DNA from 2 places in the Rossellomorea sp. ABR4_004 genome. Region 2 is predicted to be linked to the other one. Evidence: riboswitches for the same ligand, from Rfam matches in the RefSeq annotation. Region 2 holds a riboswitch; the other holds the start of a gene.
What was found. Region 2 has a riboswitch for thiamine pyrophosphate ahead of ACXAF2_RS23050 (ABC transporter substrate-binding protein). Riboswitches for the same ligand answer to the same signal wherever they lie in the genome.

Region 1: it holds a riboswitch for thiamine pyrophosphate, as region 2 does, so the genes downstream of both, tenA (thiaminase II) here and ACXAF2_RS23050 (ABC transporter substrate-binding protein) in region 2, are expected to answer to the same signal.

What each region holds. Positions count from the first base shown of each region.
Region 1 covers NZ_JBSWVM010000001.1:180,107-190,166, reverse strand. Annotated here, with positions in the region: gene ACXAF2_RS01090 (hypothetical protein) at 1-78, opposite strand, end outside; gene ACXAF2_RS01085 (phosphatidate cytidylyltransferase) at 175-1,089, shown strand; gene ACXAF2_RS01080 (hypothetical protein) at 1,126-1,437, opposite strand; gene ACXAF2_RS01075 (DUF6509 family protein) at 1,611-1,892, shown strand; gene ACXAF2_RS01070 (cyanophycinase) at 2,095-4,626, shown strand; gene ACXAF2_RS01065 (hypothetical protein) at 4,789-4,986, shown strand; gene ACXAF2_RS01060 (histidine kinase) at 5,127-6,263, shown strand; gene ACXAF2_RS01055 (response regulator transcription factor) at 6,260-6,859, shown strand; TPP riboswitch at 7,127-7,234, shown strand; gene tenA (thiaminase II) at 7,352-8,050, shown strand; gene ACXAF2_RS01045 (ECF transporter S component) at 8,043-8,621, shown strand; partial or broken gene ACXAF2_RS01040 (ABC transporter ATP-binding protein) at 8,699-9,097, shown strand; gene ACXAF2_RS01035 (ABC transporter ATP-binding protein) at 9,110-10,060, shown strand, end outside; gene ACXAF2_RS01030 (energy-coupling factor transporter transmembrane component T family protein) at 10,060-10,060, shown strand, end outside.
Region 2 covers NZ_JBSWVM010000010.1:7,977-18,036, reverse strand. Annotated here, with positions in the region: gene ACXAF2_RS23065 (Fur-regulated basic protein FbpA) at 1-118, shown strand, start outside; gene ACXAF2_RS23060 (aldo/keto reductase) at 172-1,074, opposite strand; gene ACXAF2_RS23055 (phosphotransferase enzyme family protein) at 1,140-2,066, shown strand; TPP riboswitch at 2,144-2,254, shown strand; gene ACXAF2_RS23050 (ABC transporter substrate-binding protein) at 2,413-3,396, shown strand; gene ACXAF2_RS23045 (thiamine-binding protein) at 3,409-3,702, shown strand; gene ACXAF2_RS23040 (ABC transporter permease) at 3,699-4,460, shown strand; gene ACXAF2_RS23035 (ABC transporter ATP-binding protein) at 4,462-5,199, shown strand; gene ACXAF2_RS23030 (TatD family hydrolase) at 5,192-5,974, shown strand; gene ACXAF2_RS23025 (transcriptional regulator SplA domain-containing protein) at 6,097-6,342, shown strand; gene splB (spore photoproduct lyase) at 6,355-7,383, shown strand; gene ACXAF2_RS23015 (low molecular weight phosphatase family protein) at 7,430-7,858, opposite strand; gene ACXAF2_RS23010 (dicarboxylate/amino acid:cation symporter) at 8,230-9,474, shown strand; gene ACXAF2_RS23005 (cryptochrome/photolyase family protein) at 9,537-10,060, opposite strand, start outside.

The DNA.
Region 1 (10,060 bases), on a different contig from region 2:
TTTTGTATATTTCTTGATGGATTTGGTAAAAAGAGTTCCAGTGTCTGTCAGTAAAATATAAATATTATTACTTTGCATTTCTCATTCCCTCTTTTAAAGTAGTAGATTTTCCCATATGCTTAATTATACAGTATTTTTATCGTTTGAAATATAGTCATTTTAAGGGGGATGATGATGGAATCGGCTATATGGACTTTATTTGTTATTTTTATCGGTTTGGTCGTAGTGACCGTCCTCTTTTTACAGATTAAGAGGAAGCAAAGAGGTAAAGATTTCTCTCGAATTTCGTTACGGGTTAAAACCTGGTGGGGGATGTTTGTTGTCTTTTGTTTGGCTACCCTGTTTAATCCCATCGTATCCATGTTCTCCTTGATGATCCTTTGCTTCTTTTCTCTTAAAGAGTACTTTTCTATGATGCAAACGAGAAAAGCGGATCGAAGGATTTTCTTGTGGGCTTACTTATCGATCCCCATTCAGTTTTATTGGATTTATATTGGATGGTATGGGATGTTCATTGTGTTTATTCCAGTTTATGTGTTTTTGTTATTACCTCTGCCTCGATTATTGGGGAAGGGAACGTTGGGGTTCCTTCGCTCTGTCAGCTCGACACAATGGGGTCTGATGCTGATGGTTTTCGGGTTAAGTCACCTTGCTTATTATCAGGTTGCTAATCCAACAAGTGGTGCGAATCTAGTGCTTTTTTTAGTTGTGCTGACCCAGGTGAGTGATATTGTTCAGTTTGTTGTATCGATATACATCGGGAAGCGTAAGGTAGTACCAACCTCTAATCCAGCTATTACATGGGAGGGCTTTTTGGCTGCTGTGTTGCTGACGACGTGCGTATCTTATTTTATTTATCCTTATTTAACTCCTCTCGATATGAAATTCGGAATCCTATCGGGCTTGATTATCAGCGTTACTGGTTTTGTAGGGAGCTTGACGATTTCTGTGTTGAAACGTGATCTCCTGATCGGTGATCAAGAAAAATTTGCTTCATTAAAAGAAAGTTACCTCAATCGAGTCGATAGTCTAGCCTACACATCCCCCATATTCTTTCACATCATTCGTTACTACTTTGATTTCATGTAAAATGGGGACGGACCTTCACAAGGTCCGTCCCTCTTACTATTGACCCTTATTATCATGGCGCTTGCTGATTTCTTCTGTGACGACATGAGCCAGGTTGTCGTTTCCGAAAAGGGAGAGGACACCCAGTAAAGTTGTGTCGGGAATATCTTCAGACTCTTCTTTAGGGACCGTTAAGTCAATTCCTTGCAATAATGCGGGATTTTCCCCTTGATTGGGGTAGGCTTTCTGATAAAGGGCTGCAGGGTCAAGGTCATGATTCACACACCACTGCGCAAACACAAGAATCATCATATGCTCGTCCTTTTGATAGTTTTCAATGATTTTTTCTTGCATCTCTTTAGAATTCATTGCATTCTCTCCTTAAACTTTGTATCTATTTCTATTATAACGAAGTTTGGGGAGCAAGCCCATTCATTTACCTATTGAGCTGATTAGAGGAATACGTTTTTAAAATCCACCGGTTTAGGTGTATAATAGGATAATGAAAGAAACTTGTTTCACATTGAAAGGACGTTAGATAAATGAACATTACGAGTCATAGTGCCGAGGAACTGAAAGATCCTACTGGTATACTAAGTGGAGATCGATATGAAGTTATTCTTGATATTGAAGTACCCGAGGATGATGAGCTATACAGAGAACAGGGTATTTACATAAAAGTGATTTTTGTTCGCGACGAGAACGGTTCCAGGATCGTACAGTCGACCATTGTAGAAAGAAATACTGAGACGTATCTTGACTTTGAATTAGAAGAAGATGAAGAAAGTCTCCTTCTTTCATATTGTGAGGAAAATATCAGGTAATCGATAATAAGCTGCACCCTCTACGTTCGAAACCAAACGAATGTAGAGGTTTTTTTGTTATTGGTTCATTTATTACCTTACCATAATCACCCCATTTTAACCCATTCTCTCTTACGTGACTGATAATTCAGATACTTCGGAGTTGGCATGGAAATTGCATAATAATTAATTGAAAATAGATTAATAGAAGGGAGAAATGTTGATGAATGGTTATTGGGGTAAAGTGAAGAAACTATTCATTGTTATAACTGTATTTGCAGTTATAAGCAGCTTGGCAACGTCCAGTACATTTGCCAAGAAAAACGAAAACAGCATCAAAGGAAGTCTATTAATTGTCGGAGGAGCTTTAGGCAGCAGCAACTCGGCTGTTTATGAAGAATTCATAAAACTATCAGGGGGTAAAAAGAAAGCCAAAATAGGAATCATCCCTTCTGCTTCAGGCTCTTTGAAGTCATCAAATCAATTTAAGGAAGATTTGATTTCCTATGGTGTAGCAGAAACAGCTATTGAAATCCTTCCTCTATCTGCTCATGATTTCTCAGGGACAGAAGAAGACGAAAGCGAATGGAAAGATAACGCTCAAAAGAAAGAAATATCTAAAAAAATCAAAAAGCTGACAGGTATTTGGTTTGTCGGTGGAGATCAGCTTAAGATTACAGACACATTAGTTAAGGACAATGGAAAGAACACGAAAGCCTTAGATGAAATTTGGAAGGTTTACCGCAAAGGAGCCGTTCTTGGTGGGACAAGTGCCGGAGCAGCCATCATGAGTGATGTGATGATTACAGGCGGTGATAGTTTAGGAGGGCTTCGTCAAGAGTTTATAACTGAAGACGTATCCAGTCCTGATGAAGAATATGCACCTGTCTATATTGAAAAAGGCCTTGGATTCTTTCAGTGGGGAATTGTGGATCAACATTTTAATGAACGATCACGTCTGGGTAGACTAGTGGCAGCAGCCATCCGATACGAAACCAATAAAACCCATTTTGCTTATGGAATTGATGAAGATACGGCGATGGTGGTAAACAATGAAAAACAAACGATTTCAGTATTAGGCAGAGGTAACATTACGGTAGTGGATGTATCTCAGTCAAGACTATCAGGAAAAGAAATAAAGAATATTGATCTTAGTTATATTTCTCCTGGCGATGTGCTCAATGTGCAAACGAAAGAATTTAACATGAGCGAGGAAAAGGTTGAAACACGAGACTATGAATATTATAACTTTAAACCTCTGTCGGCTACCGGAGTTTTATCATCCTATGGAACATTACCACATTACCTGTCGTATTCCCTGGTTGACAATGAGGCGGTCGATGAGGTTTATAGTTATATTTACGATAGTGAAGGACATGGTTTTGAGCTGGAGTTCAAACAGACAGATGAAACAAACGGGTATTGGGGTTATCAGGATGGTCAAAAAGATTCATACTCCCTATTGCATGTGGAAATGAATGTTTCACCTGTTTCCGTCCATTTTCATAAGAAAAATCAGCTTTCACATGACTTTACTTCTTCCTCATTAGAAGTACCTGAAAGTTCTTTTGATCCTGACATAAAAGGAAGCCTGGTAATCGTTGGAGGAGCTTTAGGAAGTAGTAATGAAGAAGTGTACAGCGAATTTATCAATCGGGCAGGGGGAAATGGGAAGATAGGGATTATCCCTGCTGCAAGTTCCAGTTTAAAGTCTTCACATGCATTTAAAGAGGACTTGTCATCATTCGGTGTACCTCAAGAAAATATCGACATTCTGCCCCTATCCAACCATGATTTTAAAGGGACAGAAGAAGATGAGTCTAACTGGATGAATAATAAAAATAATTCGTATATAGCAGAAAGTATACTGGAGTACGATGCCATTTGGTTTGTAGGAGGAGATCAAACAGATATCACCGATACATTGTTAAACCAAGATGGAACTCAATCATTAGCCCTTGAAAATATTTGGGAAATCTATCGTAATGGAGCCGTTCTTGGTGGTACAAGTGCAGGAGCTGCAATCATGAGCGATGTGATGATCGCAGGTGGTGGAAGCTATGACACTCTATCAAAAGGCTTCTCTGATACGTATGACGGCATGTCTCAACAAGAAGGCGGTCCTGGATATCTTGAAAAGGGATTAGGATTTTTCCCGTACGGTATCGTGGATCAGCATTTTGATAAAAAATCACGATTGGGACGTTTAATTGCAACCACTGCTGAACATGGAGAAGAAAATGAATTCTCATATGGGATAGATGAAGATACAGCGATGATAGTGGATAACGAAGCGAAAACCATTGAAGTAAAAGGTAGAGGCGGCGTTTCTGTAGTAGATTTGAGTCAGTCAAATCTATCACAATCATCGCATACGTATAAAAATGTACACTTATCATGGATTACCTCAGGAGATCAATTAAATTTAAACACGAAGGAATATACGATCAGTAATCATAAAGTTTCAACAAAAGACTATGAATACTACAAATATAATGCTGCTCCCCATACAGGAGTATTAACTCCGCATCCTTCACTTGCAAATTATTTAAGCTATAGCCTTCTTGATAACTTTGGACAAGATGTAGTGAAAAGCTATAGTTTTTCTAAAGATGAAGGATTTGAACTGACTTTCAAAAAAGGAGATCAATCGCAAGGCTTTTGGGGTTATAAAGATGGAAACAAAGATGATTACTCATATCTCAATGTGAAGATGGATATCGAACCAGTACAGATCTCGATTGAAACCCAATAAAATTGAACGGAAAGCCTGGGCGGATTGAAGCTCAGGCTTTTTCAAAATGAATCAACGATTACTAGGTCATTTGGAAGTATATATAATTGCTAGCATTTGTTATACTAGTGATAACATAATGATAGCGGCTGCTAGCAGTTTGATAGGTAAGGAGGGTGAACCTTGTCAGATCAAGGAAGAATGCAACTTAATGTAAGGGTTAATAAAGAAACATCAGAGAAATTGGATGAAATCGTTGAATACTATCAGCAAAACACGAAAATTGGAAGAGTTTACAAAGGTGATGTATTAACAGATATTATTCATAAATCCTATGAAATCATGCAGAAGCAAAAGGCGATTCAGAATCGGAAATATTAGTAGTTTTTATACGATTTTCTTGTCTATTCGGCGGGGGAATTCTTATACCGTTTGTATGAAAATTGGTATAATTTATGTCATACTATAGGTTACATAGTTAAAAAAAAACTGAAAGTAAAAGAGGGTATTTTATTGTGCAAATGCCGAAAAAGTTAATCAATATTCAAAAAGGTTCCGGAATTTCCCCGTACATATGGAGCATCATCAGCATCCTGCCATTTTATTTTATCTTTCAGTCCTCCTCTACAATCGAAATAGTTGTAGGGATTTCCTTGACCATCATGTTCTTTATTTCTTTGCGATTTGCTTTTATTTCAAGGGATTGGCCGGTTTATTTATGGACATCGATATTAATCGCAATATCCATTACCATGACCATTCAATTTAATTTTATCTATTTTGCTTTTTACATTGCCTACTATAATGGCAATATAAAGAACCGGGTGGCGTTTTTAACCCTATATATCATTCACTTGGTGTTAACGACGGCATCGATCAATTATAATTTTGTTATACAGGATGAATTATTTTTATCTCAATTTCCTTTTATTCTGATTATTTGGATAAGCGTCATTCTGTTGCCGTTTAATATTTACAACCGAAATAAACAGGTGCAGCTCGAAGATCAGTTGGAAGATGCTAATAAACGTATATCAGACTTGGTCAAGCAGGAGGAACGCCAGAGGATTGCCCGTGATCTACACGATACATTGGGTCAAAAGCTTTCTCTTATCGGCCTGAAAAGCGATCTGGCCAGGAAATTGGTGTACAAAGATCCAGAGCAGGCCAGAAGCGAGTTAAAGGATGTTCAGCAAACGGCACGAACGGCTTTAAGTGAAGTAAGGACAATGGTATCTCAAATGAGGGGAATTCGACTAAAAGACGAAATCGTCCGGATCAAACAGCTATTAAAGGCAGCGGAAATTGATTTCGTGATGGATGATGAGATCATGCTGCCCCAGACATCACTCTTTTTGGAAAATATCTTGAGCATGTGCCTAAAAGAAGCCGTGACGAATGTTGTCAAACACAGCAAGGCGTCACACTGTGAGCTGATCATCGAAGAATCGGATAAAGAGATGACCATCATAGTGAAGGATGATGGAATGGGAATCGAGGGAGATTACACACAGACTAAAGGTAGCGGCTTAATAGGTATGAGAGAGCGGTTAGAATTTGTGAATGGGAGCTTGGACGTTTATTCCGATAATGGGACCACTTTGATTATGAGAGTGCCGAAAGTGATCAAGCAAACAGAAAGGGAGGGAATGGAATGATTCGAATTGTTATTGCAGAAGACCAGAGAATGCTATTAGGTGCCTTAGGCTCTTTACTTAGTTTAGAGGATGATATGGAAGTGGTTGGAAAAGCAGGGAATGGAGAAGAAGCCATTGCCCTCGTCCACGAGCTGCAGCCGGATATTTGTATCATGGATATTGAAATGCCTAAAAAGACCGGTCTTGAAGCAGCGGAGGAATTAAAAGGAGAGAATTGTAAAGTGATTATCCTGACAACCTTTGCCAGGTCCGGTTATTTCCAGCGTGCATTAAAAGGTGGGGTGAAGGGTTATTTGTTAAAGGACAGCCCAAGTGAAGAACTGGCGAACTCGATTCGTCTTGTAATGGAGGGTAAACGTATTTATGCACCAGAGCTCATGGACGATGTGTATAGTGAAGAGAACCCCCTGACTGACCGTGAAAAAGAAGTGTTGGAGCTGGTTGCTGACGGGAAAAACACGAAGGAGATAGCCGATGAGCTTAGCCTCAAAACGGGTACCGTACGAAACTACATCTCAACCATACTCGACAAGCTTGAAGTTAAAAATCGAATCGAAGCCATTACTCAATCAAAAGAAAAAGGTTGGTTTAAATGATGGGCAGGGACGGACCTCCATGTTGGAGGTCCGTCCCTATAACCATAATCTATCGGATGTATATTTATCAATCCCTTCAATCACTTAAGTTTGCTTAGAAAGAGCTTCATGCTAAATGAATTCCATTTAAATTTTCATTGGGGGTATCCTTTGCTATGATTGGTTTTGTGTGGAAAGTGCCGATGGGAAATTGATGAAAGGTATTCTTTTTGGTGTTGACAAGTAAAAGAATCGTGGTACGATAACATCGAAAACAAATTTCATAGGACGATCCACTAGGGGTGCCTTCTAAAAGGCTGAGATTAAAGTGTGACTTTAAGACCCTTTGAACCTGATCTGGTTGAGACCAGCGTAGGGAAGTGGTGTTTGAAGATCACATAGAATCGAATTCTATTAAACTGATCTCAAGCCACTTTCTGTATGCGGTATGCATAATGAAAGTGGCTTTTTTTGTTGCCCATTTCGGGTCGTCTGGAAAAGGAGAAAGATACTATGTCATTTACAGCGTACTTAAGAAACGAAGTGAAGGAAATTTGGGAAGCGAGTTTTCACCATCCTTTCTTAAAAGGTATCGGGGATGGAACCCTTCCCCTTGAAAACTTCAGGTACTACATTCTGCAGGATGCCTATTACCTCTCACACTTTTCAAAGGTGCAGGCACTTGGTGCAGCCAAAGCAACAGACTTACATACTACATCCAGAATGGCAACACACGCAGTAGGAACGAATGAAGCAGAGCTTTCACTCCATGAGAATTTCTCAAACCGTTTAGGGATTACGGAAGAAGAAAAACGGCAGTTCAAACCTGCTCCTACTGCCTATGCGTACACGTCGCATATGTATCGTTCCGCACAATATGGGGGACTCGCAGATATTCTGGCTGCAATACTCCCCTGCTACTGGTTGTATTATGAGATCGGTGAACGCTTGAAATCATGTACACCTGAGGAGTCCATTTATCAGGAGTGGATCGCAGCTTATGGTGGAGAATGGTTTCGGGAGTTAGTGGATGAACAGATTCAGCGACTGGATGGATTGGCAGAAACGATGACAGAATCAGATAAGAAAAGAATGACAGAGAATTTCATTTTGAGCAGCATGTATGAATTACAGTTTTGGGAAATGGCGTACACCCTTGAGAAGTGGCCGTTTCAGACATCTCTAGATAAGGAAGGTAGAGTACATGTCTAAATTAAAGCTCACAGACATTTTAGTAACCGTCGTGATCTCCATAGGTTTTGGAATTATATATAAGCTATGGGGACCGGTTTACAACCTGTTAAAGCCATTTGGATTGCATGCTGATCAACTGATCTATGGTATGTGGTTCATGGCGGCAACCGTTGCTTTTTTAATCATTAGGAAACCTGGCGTCGCACTTCTGGCAGAAATTGCAGCGTCTTCAGGGGAATTTCTCATGGGAAGTGAATGGGGCCTCGAGGTGCTCCTGTTCGGTTTGATCCAAGGTTTGTTTGCAGAGTTGATTTTTCTTATCACCCGCTATAAGCGTTATGATGTCATCATCATTTGTACAGCAGCTGTGGGCTCTGCATTTGGCTCAATCCTGATGGACTACTTTAAGGGGTACATGGGAGACCTCGTTCTGTGGAATTTATCACTTTTTATTGGTGCCAGATTAATAGGATCCATCGTGATAGCAGGCATAGGAGCCTTTTATCTTGTTAAGGCTTTGGAGAAAACGGGGGTAACCAGTTTGGTCAGACGTGCGGACCAAAAAGATTATGATGTCTTGAATCAGTAAAGGAGGAAAGGACGATGCATATAAAAAATCTGCGCCTTACATTTTCCGGTTCAGAGAAACTGATGTTTAAAGACATAAGTCTTTCGATAGAAGACGGAGAAAAGGTATTGTTACTCGGGCCATCTGGTTGTGGCAAATCCACACTCCTCCAGGTTTTATCCGGTGTGATACCCCATTCCATAGATGTGCCGATGAAAGCTGGATCGATTGAACGCCCTGAATCCTTCGGGTATGTCTTTCAAGATCCGGACGCTCAATTTTGTATGCCCTATGTAGATGAGGAAATTGCTTTTGTTTTGGAGAACAACCAGATTCCAAGAGACGAAATGCCAGGGATAATCAAAGAATTGTTAGAGAAGGTGAATTTAAGTCTGAGGGATTCCCATACGAAAATCTCCTCTCTATCAGGGGGGATGAAGCAAAAATTGGCGATTGCTTCTGCCCTTGCGCTCCAACCCCACACGCTATTTCTGGATGAGCCTACATCGATGTTGGATGAAGAGAGTACAAAATCGGTATGGGAAACAGTGAAAAGGACATGTAAAGATAAAACGTTACTTATCGTTGAGCATAAGCTGAGTCACGTACTGGAGATCATTGATCGTATTATTCTATTCGATGCGATTGGAAGAATAGTGGCTGATGGTCCAAAGGCTCACATTTTATCACATTTCAAGGAAACATTGAAATCAGTAGGGGTATGGTATCCGGACGCGTGGAAAGATTATCTTTCTTCCCATCCTCCGGAGAAGGTGAACCCGTCTGGAAAAAAGAATTTAAAGCTAGAAAACTTCAAAGGGTATATACACAAAGAGGATAAGATTCACATTGAAAAGGCCGTCAGCTTTAAAGGTGAGTGGATTGCAATCACAGGAAATAACGGAGCAGGGAAATCAACATTACTCCACAGTCTCATGAAATTCATCCAAACGACCGGGACGTATGAATTATATGGGAGACAGGTGAAAGGAAAGAATGTTCCAGAGGAATGTACGTTTGTTTTTCAAAATCCCGAGTTTCAGTTTGTAACACACAGTGTGTTTGATGAAGTTGCGTATACTCTTCGGCTCAAGAGAGTGGACGAAGGGATAGTGGAGGAAAAAGTGCATGCACTATTGAAGCGATTCAAGCTTGATCCATACAAACATCATCATCCCTATCATTTATCCATGGGGCAAAAGCGCAGATTAAGTGTCGCAGCGTCCCTTGTCAGGAATAAAGATATTCTATTATTGGACGAACCGACCTTTGGGCAGGATTCCCATAATACGTATGCGTTACTTGAGATGCTTCAAGACTATCAAAAAGAAGGATCTACCATTCTGATGGTGACACATGATGAGAACATCATTACTCACTTTGCATCCAGAGTATGGGTGATTGAAAATGGGCGTCTCACCCAGGATTTCTATAATGAGATTGCAGGTAGTAAAGCAATA
Region 2 (10,060 bases):
ACAATTATTAAGGATTGGCGTATATAAATATTTCGGTAAGCAGCTTTATGAGCTCTCAATGAATGAACTGCAAGAAGTCTATCTGGAATATTACGTTGGTGGAGGTATAGCGAATTAAAAAAGACGAACCTTTTAGAAAAAGGATCGTCTTTTTTGCTGTAGTAAGACTTATTATGGCACATCATGTCCCATAGAAGTTTGCAAGATTTCAAACCATTGATCGTGGTTTAAAGAAATGGAAAGAGAGTCGATTGCATGTTGAATGCGTTCTTTTTTACCTGAACCGACGATGGGCATAATCTTTGCCGGGTGATTAAGAAGCCATGCATATAGAACTTCATCAATACCCTTTGCACCTGTTTCTTCTTGTATCTTATTCAATGCATGTTGAAGACGAATGGCTTTTTCATCCTCTCCTCTGAAGATTGCCCCGCCTGCGAGTGGAGACCAGGCCATCGGCGCGACACGCTTCTCCTGACAAAGATTTAACGTACCGTCTTCAAAGTTTTCTAAGTTATAGGCCGACAATTCAATTTGGTTTGTGATCAATGGAAATGGCAAATAAGATTGAAGCATATTCCATTGATGATCTTTAAAGTTTGATACTCCGAAATGACGCACCTTACCTTCTTCTTTTAATTGAGTGAAGGCTTCAGCCACTTCTTCTCCATTCATAAATGGATCAAGCCTGTGAATCAATAATAAATCGATATAGTCCGTTTTCAGATTCTGCAGGGAGTTTTCAACAGAAGCCAAAATATGCTTTTTACTCGTGTTGTAATGATGTGTTTTATGTTCCGGGCGGTTGTCGGAAGGCAGGACAATACCGCATTTCGTTACAATCTCCATTTTTCCCCGTATAGATGGCTGAAGGTTGAGAGCCTCACCAAATAAGGCTTCACAAGTATACGAGCCATAGATATCTGCGTGATCAAAAGTCGTGATTCCGTTTTCAATATTGTGCAGGATTAAAGAAAGAGTGTCTTCCTTTGATTGATTCCAGTCTGCAAGTCTCCACAACCCATGTATGATTCGTGAGAATGATAAGTCTTCCGTCATTTGTATTCTTTGCATCGATGCAACCTCTTTTCATATGGTATGTAGACATTCTTTCATAGTCATACTAAACGTATATTACTATGTTTGGAAAGGAATTAAAAATGATTGACCCTCTTCAAGATCTATTATTGAACTGGAAGGTTCATCCTTCCTCCATAGAGAGCATGGAAAGTTCTCCGAATGTTTATAAGGTGAAGAGTCGGGAGAAGACATTTTATTTGAAAAAGAGATTGAACTCTTCAGTGGAAAAGCGAATAGAAGAGCTGCTCTTAACTTCTTTTTTACTGGAAAAGGGACTTGCTGTTGAAAAGCCGCTGTTAACTGTTTCACAACAGCCCTATGTACAACAACATCAAGTTTTCTACTCCCTGTATCAAGCTCTGGAAGGACAGCCATTACAAGTCTATTCCTTAACTTCTATGGAAAGGATGGGAACGCATCTCTCTCAACTCCATAGCAGGCTGAAACAATACGTCAGTAAATACGAGGTAGAAGAATGGAAAGTTGAAACACATTTGAGAGAGTGGATAGGCGGAAAGGGTACTAAAATGATAGAAAGGTGGGGTGAGGGGTTTCTTGGCAGGCTAAATGAATGGTCTTCTTCCTATAGCAAATTACCCCATCAACTCGTCCATAGTGACTGTCATCCCCGTAATATCCTTATGCACGAAGAAACGGTGACAGGAGTCATAGACTTCGAGAGGATACGAAAAGCACCCCGTATTGCAGATGTCTGTTACTTTCTTGCAGGGATGCTCAAAGACCAGTTCAAGCAAAGGGAGGATGAGCAATTTGAATGTATCCATGCCTTTATGGTGGGCTATCAGGCCGATGGTACTTTAACTCAGGAAGAAAAGGAACTGATGCCATTCTTAGTCATTATCATTCTTCTTCAATACACCTTTTTTTACAATCAAAAAGGGTATTCACACGTTGTATCTGCATACATCCCTTTCATTAACAGGCTGGTAAATTCCGGTGTTTGTGAACGGGTATTTCAAATGTAAATCTATTTAAGAGGAAATGCTTGAATATCCACCTTTTCTGTGGCAAAGTAGGGAAGAAGATAACGTTTAATTTCATAGTACAAGTGTAGGGGGACCGGTGTGGCCGGTTGAGATTGTATCCTGACAGATACTGACCCTTTGAACCTGAACTGGCTGATACCAGCGTAGGAAACATTCTCTTAAACATTACATCATCATGTTTAACAATGCGTCCCTCGCTGAAGCTTGGGGCGCTTTTTTTGTTGTGTCCTAACGTTATAAGGTATTTTACATTCATTCTCTCTACTATGTGAAGAATAGAGAATAAACGTTACAACTACATACAAGGATTTGAGGAGGAATCATGATGAAAAAGTGGATGTATATCATCAGTTCTGTCTTTCTTTTAACTGCTTGCAGTGGAGGAGAAAATACATCAGAACAGAAAGAAGGTCTAAAAAAGATTTCGGTTGTACTCGACTGGACACCGAATACCAATCACACTGGATTATATGTTGCAAAAGAAAAAGGATATTTTGAAGAACAGGGACTTGATGTGGATATCATCTTACCTGGTGAGGCAGGGGCAGATCAACTCGTTGCCTCGGGTAAAGCTGAGTTCGGGGTTGGATATCAGGAAAGTGTCACCCAAGCAAGGGTACAGGACGTACCACTCGTATCTATCGCTGCGGTCATACAGCATAATACATCCGGGTTTGCTTCACCTAAGGATAAGGGTATAACGACTCCAAAGGATTTTGAAGGGAAAAGTTATGGAGGATGGGGATCAACTGTAGAAAAAGCCGTCATGACGTCTATTATGAAACAAGAAAATGCTGATGTAGAGAAAGTGGATTTTGTAAACATGGGAGATACAGATTTCTTTACTGCCGTGAAACGGGATGTTGACTTTGCATGGATCTACTATGGATGGACGGGGATTGAAGCAGAGCTTCGCGGTGAGGAATTGAATATGATGTACGTAAAGGACTACTCTGAAAAACTGGATTATTACACCCCTGTTTTGACGACGAATGAAAAGATGATTAATAAAGACCCTGAAACGGTCAAAGCATTTTTAGCAGCTTCTTCAAAAGGCTATGAGTTTGCAATCGACAATCCAAAAGAGGCCGGTGAAATCCTTTTAGGTGCAGCTCCGGATCTTGATAAAGAATTAGTCATGAAGAGTCAGGAATGGCTGGCTCCTAAATACAAGGATGACGCTGACAGATGGGGAGAGCAGAAGCACGAGGTTTGGGAAAACTATGCTTCATGGATGTATGATAACGATTTATTAGATAAGGAACTGGACAGTAAAAAAGCATTCACAAACGAATTTTTACCAAAATAAGAGGTGAACAAAATGGGGAACGCACTCGTAAGCATACAAATTATTCCGAAGACGAAAAATGGTGAAGACGTTATACCATACGTGGATGAAGCCATCGCGGTCATTGATAAATCTGGTGTCCGTTATGAAGTCCATCCATTAGAAACAACAATGGAAGGGAATCTATCTGACTTATTTCAGGTGATTGAACAAATGAATGAACGAATGATTGATATGGGCAGCTCAAACGTCATTTCTCAAATCAAGGTATTATATCAGCCAGCCGGGATTGAAATGAATCAATTAACGGAGAAGTATAAAGGATGAAAGCATGGATATCGAAAGGATGGAGACCCTTCTTGGTCATCATCCTTTTATTCATCATTTGGGAATCCACCATTAGAGTATTTGAGGTGCCGGCATGGCTAATGCCTTCACCTTCAGAAATATGGGCGGAAGGAGTCGCCTCATGGTCCACGTTTACAGGTCATCTTGCTTCGACAACCCTCCTTACAATCGGTGGGTTTGTGATTGGATGTACGATTGGAATCGGGACTGCGGTTGGGCTGCACCTTCTGCCTAAGGTAAGAGAAGCGATATATCCTCTTATGATTTTGTCTCAAAATATTCCGATCATCGTCCTGGCACCTCTACTTGTAATCTGGTTTGGATTCGGACTATTGCCGAAAATCATTGTCATTACCCTGATTTGCTTTTTTCCGGTAGCCGTCTCGGCATTGGATGGATTCCGGCAGACAAACGCAGAGTACATCCTTTATATGAAAATGTCGGGAGCGACAAAAAGTCAAATCTTTCGAAAAGTTGAATGGCCGCATTCACTTCCTTCCATTTTCTCAGGATTGAAAATTTCAGCTACCTATAGTGTGATGGGGGCGGTGATTTCTGAATGGTTAGGTGCCCAGAAAGGAATCGGTGTCTATATGACTCTCGCCTCTTCTTCCTTCAGGACAGACAGGGTATTTGTAGCCATCTTCATGATTATGCTGCTCAGCCTCGTTTTCTTTGGGATCATTTTGGTATTGGAGAAAATCATGATTAAATGGAATCGAAAGGAGGACAGGTAACATGACGACTTTATCCATACAAAATATGTCTAAATACTTTGATGGGGAGCTGATCCTCGATGAGCTATCCCTTCATGTTGAAGAAGGTGAGTTCGTCTCGATCCTTGGTCCTTCCGGAAGCGGGAAGAGCACCCTGTTTCATGTGATCGGTGGGTTGTTCACACCAGATTCCGGAGACATTCAATTAGATGGAAAATCGATAAATGGTCAAAGAGGGACCATCAGTTATATGCCGCAAAGTCCGTCCCTCCTGCCATGGAGAACCGTGATGGAGAATGTGATGCTTGGCCAGGAGTTACATGGGAAGAGAGATAGGGATAAAGCGCTAAGTATGATTGAACGGGCGGGCTTAAAGGGGTATGAGAATGCGTATCCTGATGATTTATCCGGAGGGATGAAGCAGCGGGTGGCGTTCATTCGTGCCCTTGTCAGTCCTCAATCTTTTTTATGCCTGGATGAGCCCTTTTCTGCCCTGGATGAATTCACGCGATTGGACATGCAGAAATGGCTCCTTTCCATTTGGGAAGAAGATTTGAGTTCCGTTCTATTTGTAACTCATAATATCGACGAAGCCCTGTTCCTGTCAGACCGGATCATTGTATTATCGACTCGGCCAGCCAGGGTCCAGAAGGAGTTCAAAGTACCATTTCCCCGTCCCCGGGATAAAGAAATTCTCTTGACGGAGGAGTTTTTGAAATGGAAAACGAGTATTTTTGAGGAGCTTTCTCAATATGTGTAAACCTTCCTTGATTGATGCCCATATTCACTTGGATTTATACGAAGGGTACGAGCGTGATAAGATTCTGCAGGAACTTGATCTGTATTCTGTAGAAGCGCTCATCTCTGTATCGTTCCACCTTCAATCGTCGATGACAAATATAGATCTCTCAAGAAGAGATGCAAGGGTCAAACCTGCTGCAGGATTCCATCCTGAGCAGGATCTGCCTTCTGATGGAGAAGTCGAGGAGCTTCTATCATTGATTGAGCTGCATCAACACGAAATAGTGGCGATCGGAGAGGTGGGATTGCCATATTATAAAATGAAGGAACACCCTGAAGTTGAAGTGGAGCCGTATATCGATCTTTTGGAACGGTTTATGATCCAATCAAAAAGGATCAATAAACCGATCATCCTTCATGCCGTGTATGAGCATGCGCCTATCGTTTGTGATCTGTTAGAAAAGCACTCCATTGAAAAAGCTCATTTTCATTGGTTCAAGGGAGATGAAAAGACGATTGAGAGAATGAAGGAAAATAACTATTCCATCTCCATTACTCCTGATGTCCTTTATGAGAAGGAAATACAAGACCTGGTTAAGAAGTACCCAATCGAGAGACTTATGGTTGAAACGGATGGCCCTTGGCGTTTTGAAGGGATCTTCCAGGGGAGGATGACCCACCCAGGAATCATGCATCGGTCCATTGAAAAAATCGCCGAAATAAAACATATCAAAGAAGCAGAAGTATATAAACAACTGTTTAAGAATACAACCGAATTTTATGGGATTTCCTAAATCAGGCTTCTCTTGCATCATTGGTGCAGGAGAAGTTTTTTTATAAACATCTTTTACCATCATATTTATCACGAAGATAACAAAAAATGATAGTAATGACGTTTAGGGAAAAGGTGAAAAGAATGGAACTGAATGATCAATATATGCCTTATCAAGCAGGCGATGTAGTATATGTGATTTATCGGAATCCGCATACACAAAGTGTAGCCAACGTGCAGGAAGCAGCCGTTGTGCATGATCCGGAAAATCCGAACGAACTGGCATTATTTTTATATGAAACCTATTATCCTTTAACACATGAAATTGCGGTGTATTCTTCAGAAGCTGAAGCTGAGCAAGCCTATACTCAATCATTTGGAGACCTGTAGGAGGGATGAATCATGGTTAAACCGTTCGTGCCACAATTGGTCTACTTTGAACCGAATGCCTTGGAATATCCCCTTGGTAAAGAACTCAAAGAAAAATTTGAAAAAATGGATGTGGAAATCAGGTACACAACATCGCATAACCAGGTTCGTAATTTGCCGGGGGACAACCATTTTCAGAAATACCGGATTGCCAAATCCACATTAGTAGTCGGAGTGAGAAAAACGTTGAAGTTTGATACATCCAAACCGTCTGCTGAATATGCCATCCCATTTGCAACAGGGTGCATGGGTCACTGTCACTATTGCTATCTGCAAACAACGATGGGGAGTAAACCATATATACGAACGTATGTGAATGTGGATGAAATATTTGAATCGGCGGACAAGTATATTGCAGAAAGGGCTCCTGAATTCACACGCTTTGAAGCTGCTTGTACGTCCGATATCGTAGGGATCGATCATCTCACTCATACCCTAAAACGAGCCATCGAGCATTTTGGCGAATCCGAGCATGGCAAGCTTCGTTTTGTGACGAAATTCCATCACGTCGACCATCTGCTTGATGCCAAACATAATGGGAAAACCAGATTCCGGTTCAGTATCAATGCCGATTATGTGATTAAGAATTTTGAGCCTGGTACATCTCCTTTGGATAAGCGACTTGAGGCCGCGGGGAAGGTTGCGAGAGCGGGGTACCCATTAGGATTCATTGTGGCACCTATCTATATCCATGAAGGATGGAAAGAAGGATATAAGCAAATGTTTGAACATTTGGAGGCTCACCTGCCGGAAGAAGCGAAAAAAGATTTAACCTTTGAATTCATACAACATCGTTTCACAAAGCCGGCTAAAAGAGTCATTGAGAAAAATTATCCGATGACAAAGCTTGAACTTAATGAGGAAGAACGTCGATATAAATGGGGTAAATACGGGATTGGCAAGTATATTTATCAGAAGGATGAAGAGCAGGAAATGAAAGATCATCTGTATGCTTATATGGAGAAGCATTTTCCAAATGCGAAGCTGGAGTATTTCACCTAAAAAAAAGGGACTGATTACAATACAATTTCGGTTGTAATCAGTCCTCTTAATGTAGTTGTGGAAGAAGATTTTCTAAATCTTTCACCCGTATGGCAATTTCATCACATATTTCTTGATAGTGCACCCATTCTTCAATAAGTGTCTTGGAACGCTTCCTTGGATTAGGCAAATTCCAATAGATGACTTTATCTTCTAATTCAGATGGAATCTCTATCTTATCATCAAATTCTGTATCCTGAATCGCAACAATAACCGAAGCGTCATCAAGTTCATTCATCTCGATGCGAGTAAGTGGGAAGGTACTAATGTCGATACATAACTCTTTCATTGCTAAAATGCTGAATTCAGCACGATTCTCGGTAACCCATCCGGCACTTTTAAACGACCAATCCGACACATCGAGCTTCTCGGCCCACCCTTCAGCTATCAAGCTGCGCTGTTGACTACTTGAAAGAAAATAGACTGTTTTATTCATTTTGGGTATGTTCCTTTCTATTTTCATGCTGTTATTACTATTTACCCAATCACGTAGCATTTAATCATTAAAAGAAAAAAAGAAAAGATTGGAAATCGATTTGTAGTCATAAAGATTCATTCAACTCCCACATATTGTGATGGGTGTGAGGTGAAATGTAGTAAAAATGTTTTAATTCACCCCTAATCTTCTTCAATTATTAAAAAAATCAGTATAATAGGAAAAGGAGAATGAAGATGGAGCAAACAAAATGAATGGAAAGGCAGTTCAGGAGAAGATAATAGAAAAATTCAAAAAATAATAGTTTTGCAAAAAGTAATTAAGGGTAAACATCTTTTAATTATTTTGTATTCAATAGGGGAGGTACATCTATGAAATTTAATTTAACAACTAAGATTATTATTGCCTTGATACTAGGGGCGATTGTGGGATTACTGCTTAATATTTTTGCTAAAGATATATTTGATATATTAGATCCTTATCTATTTACTCCGTTAGGGAAGATATTCCTTAACCTCATCAGCATGCTTGTCGTGCCAATTGTTTTTCTATCCATCGTTCTTGGATCTGCAGGACTTGGTGACCCTAAGAAGCTGGGGAGAATAGGGTTGAAGACCATCGTTTTCTTCTTAGTGACTACCTGCATTGCCATCGTGATCGGTTTATCTTTGGCTTATGTCATTGATCCCGGTTTGGTAGAGGGAATCGACAAAACACAATCAGAAGGTTTTGAAACGGAAGAGGCTCCTCCTGTGGGAGAGACCCTCATGAACATTATTCCAAAAAATCCACTGACGGCGATGACAGAAGGAAATATGCTGCAAATCATTGCGTTTGCCATCTTTATTGGATTTGGATTAACAGCTTTAGGGGATAAAACAAAAGGAATATTAAAGCTTGTTGAACAAGGTAATGATCTTATGATGTACCTTGTGACACTCGTGATGAAATTCGCTCCATATGGAACATTCGGATTAATCGCTTCAGCAATAGGAAGCCAGGGTTTCAGTGCGTTAAAGGCGATGTGGCTTTATTTTGTCGTCGTTCTTGCAGCATTGATCATTCACGCCATCGTTACCTATGGTGGAACGATCCTCCTTCTGGCAAAAAAGAATCCGCTTTGGTTCTTCAAGAATTTCAGTTCTGCGATGAGTGTAGGATTCAGTACATCAAGCAGTAACGCGACGCTTCCCATCTCTATGGATGTCGCCCAACAGCGTTTAGGCGTGTCGAAATCAGTCAGTTCATTCGTTCAACCATTGGGAGCTACCATCAACATGGATGGTACTGCGATCATGCAGGGGGTTGCAACCGTCTTTATCGCCCAGGTATATGGTGTTGACTTATCATTGGAACAACTGATTACAGTTGTACTGACGGCTGTATTAGCCAGTATCGGTACAGCAGGGGTTCCTGGAGTGGGATTGATCCTTCTTGCGATGGTATTAAGCAGTGTAAACCTGCCGGTAGAAGGAATTGGATTAATTCTGGGGATTGACCGCCTGCTTGATATGGCAAGGACTTCCATCAATATTTCAGGAGATGCAGCCTGTGCGTTGTTTGTATCAGAATCTGAAAAGAAACGTACAATTAAGGAACAAAGAGGAGAGGCGTAATCTTCTCATATATTAAATCGAGTCTATCGCCTGTAAAGGCGATAGACTCGATTTTTTTATATCTATTTAATCTCTTGGTAGCGCTCTAATGCCCGATTTCTCGCGGATTTATGGTCCACGATTGGATAGGGATAATCTTCTCCCAGGATGACCCCCGCATCTTCCAGAATATCCACGGAAGCTTCTGAAGGGTTGTGGATATGTTTATTGGGAACCTCTTTTAATTCGGGAACCCACATTCGGATATAAGTGCCTTCTTTATCGAATTTTTCACTTTGAAGGGTAGGATTGAAAATACGAAAGTAGGGGGCTGAATCAAAGCCGGAGCCTGCAACCCACTGCCAGCCCATTGAATTATTGGCGAGGTCTGCATCAATCAGTGTATCCAAAAACCATTTTGCACCATCTTGCCAAGGAATCAGTAAATGCTTGGTCAGGAACGATGCAACAATCATTCTGACACGGTTGTGCATGAACCCCGTTGCCCATAATTCTCTCATTCCTGCATCAACGAGTGGATAGCCTGTCTCTCCTTTTTTCCATTTTTCCAAATGATCCCTTTCCTTGTGCCAACGGAATTCCTTGA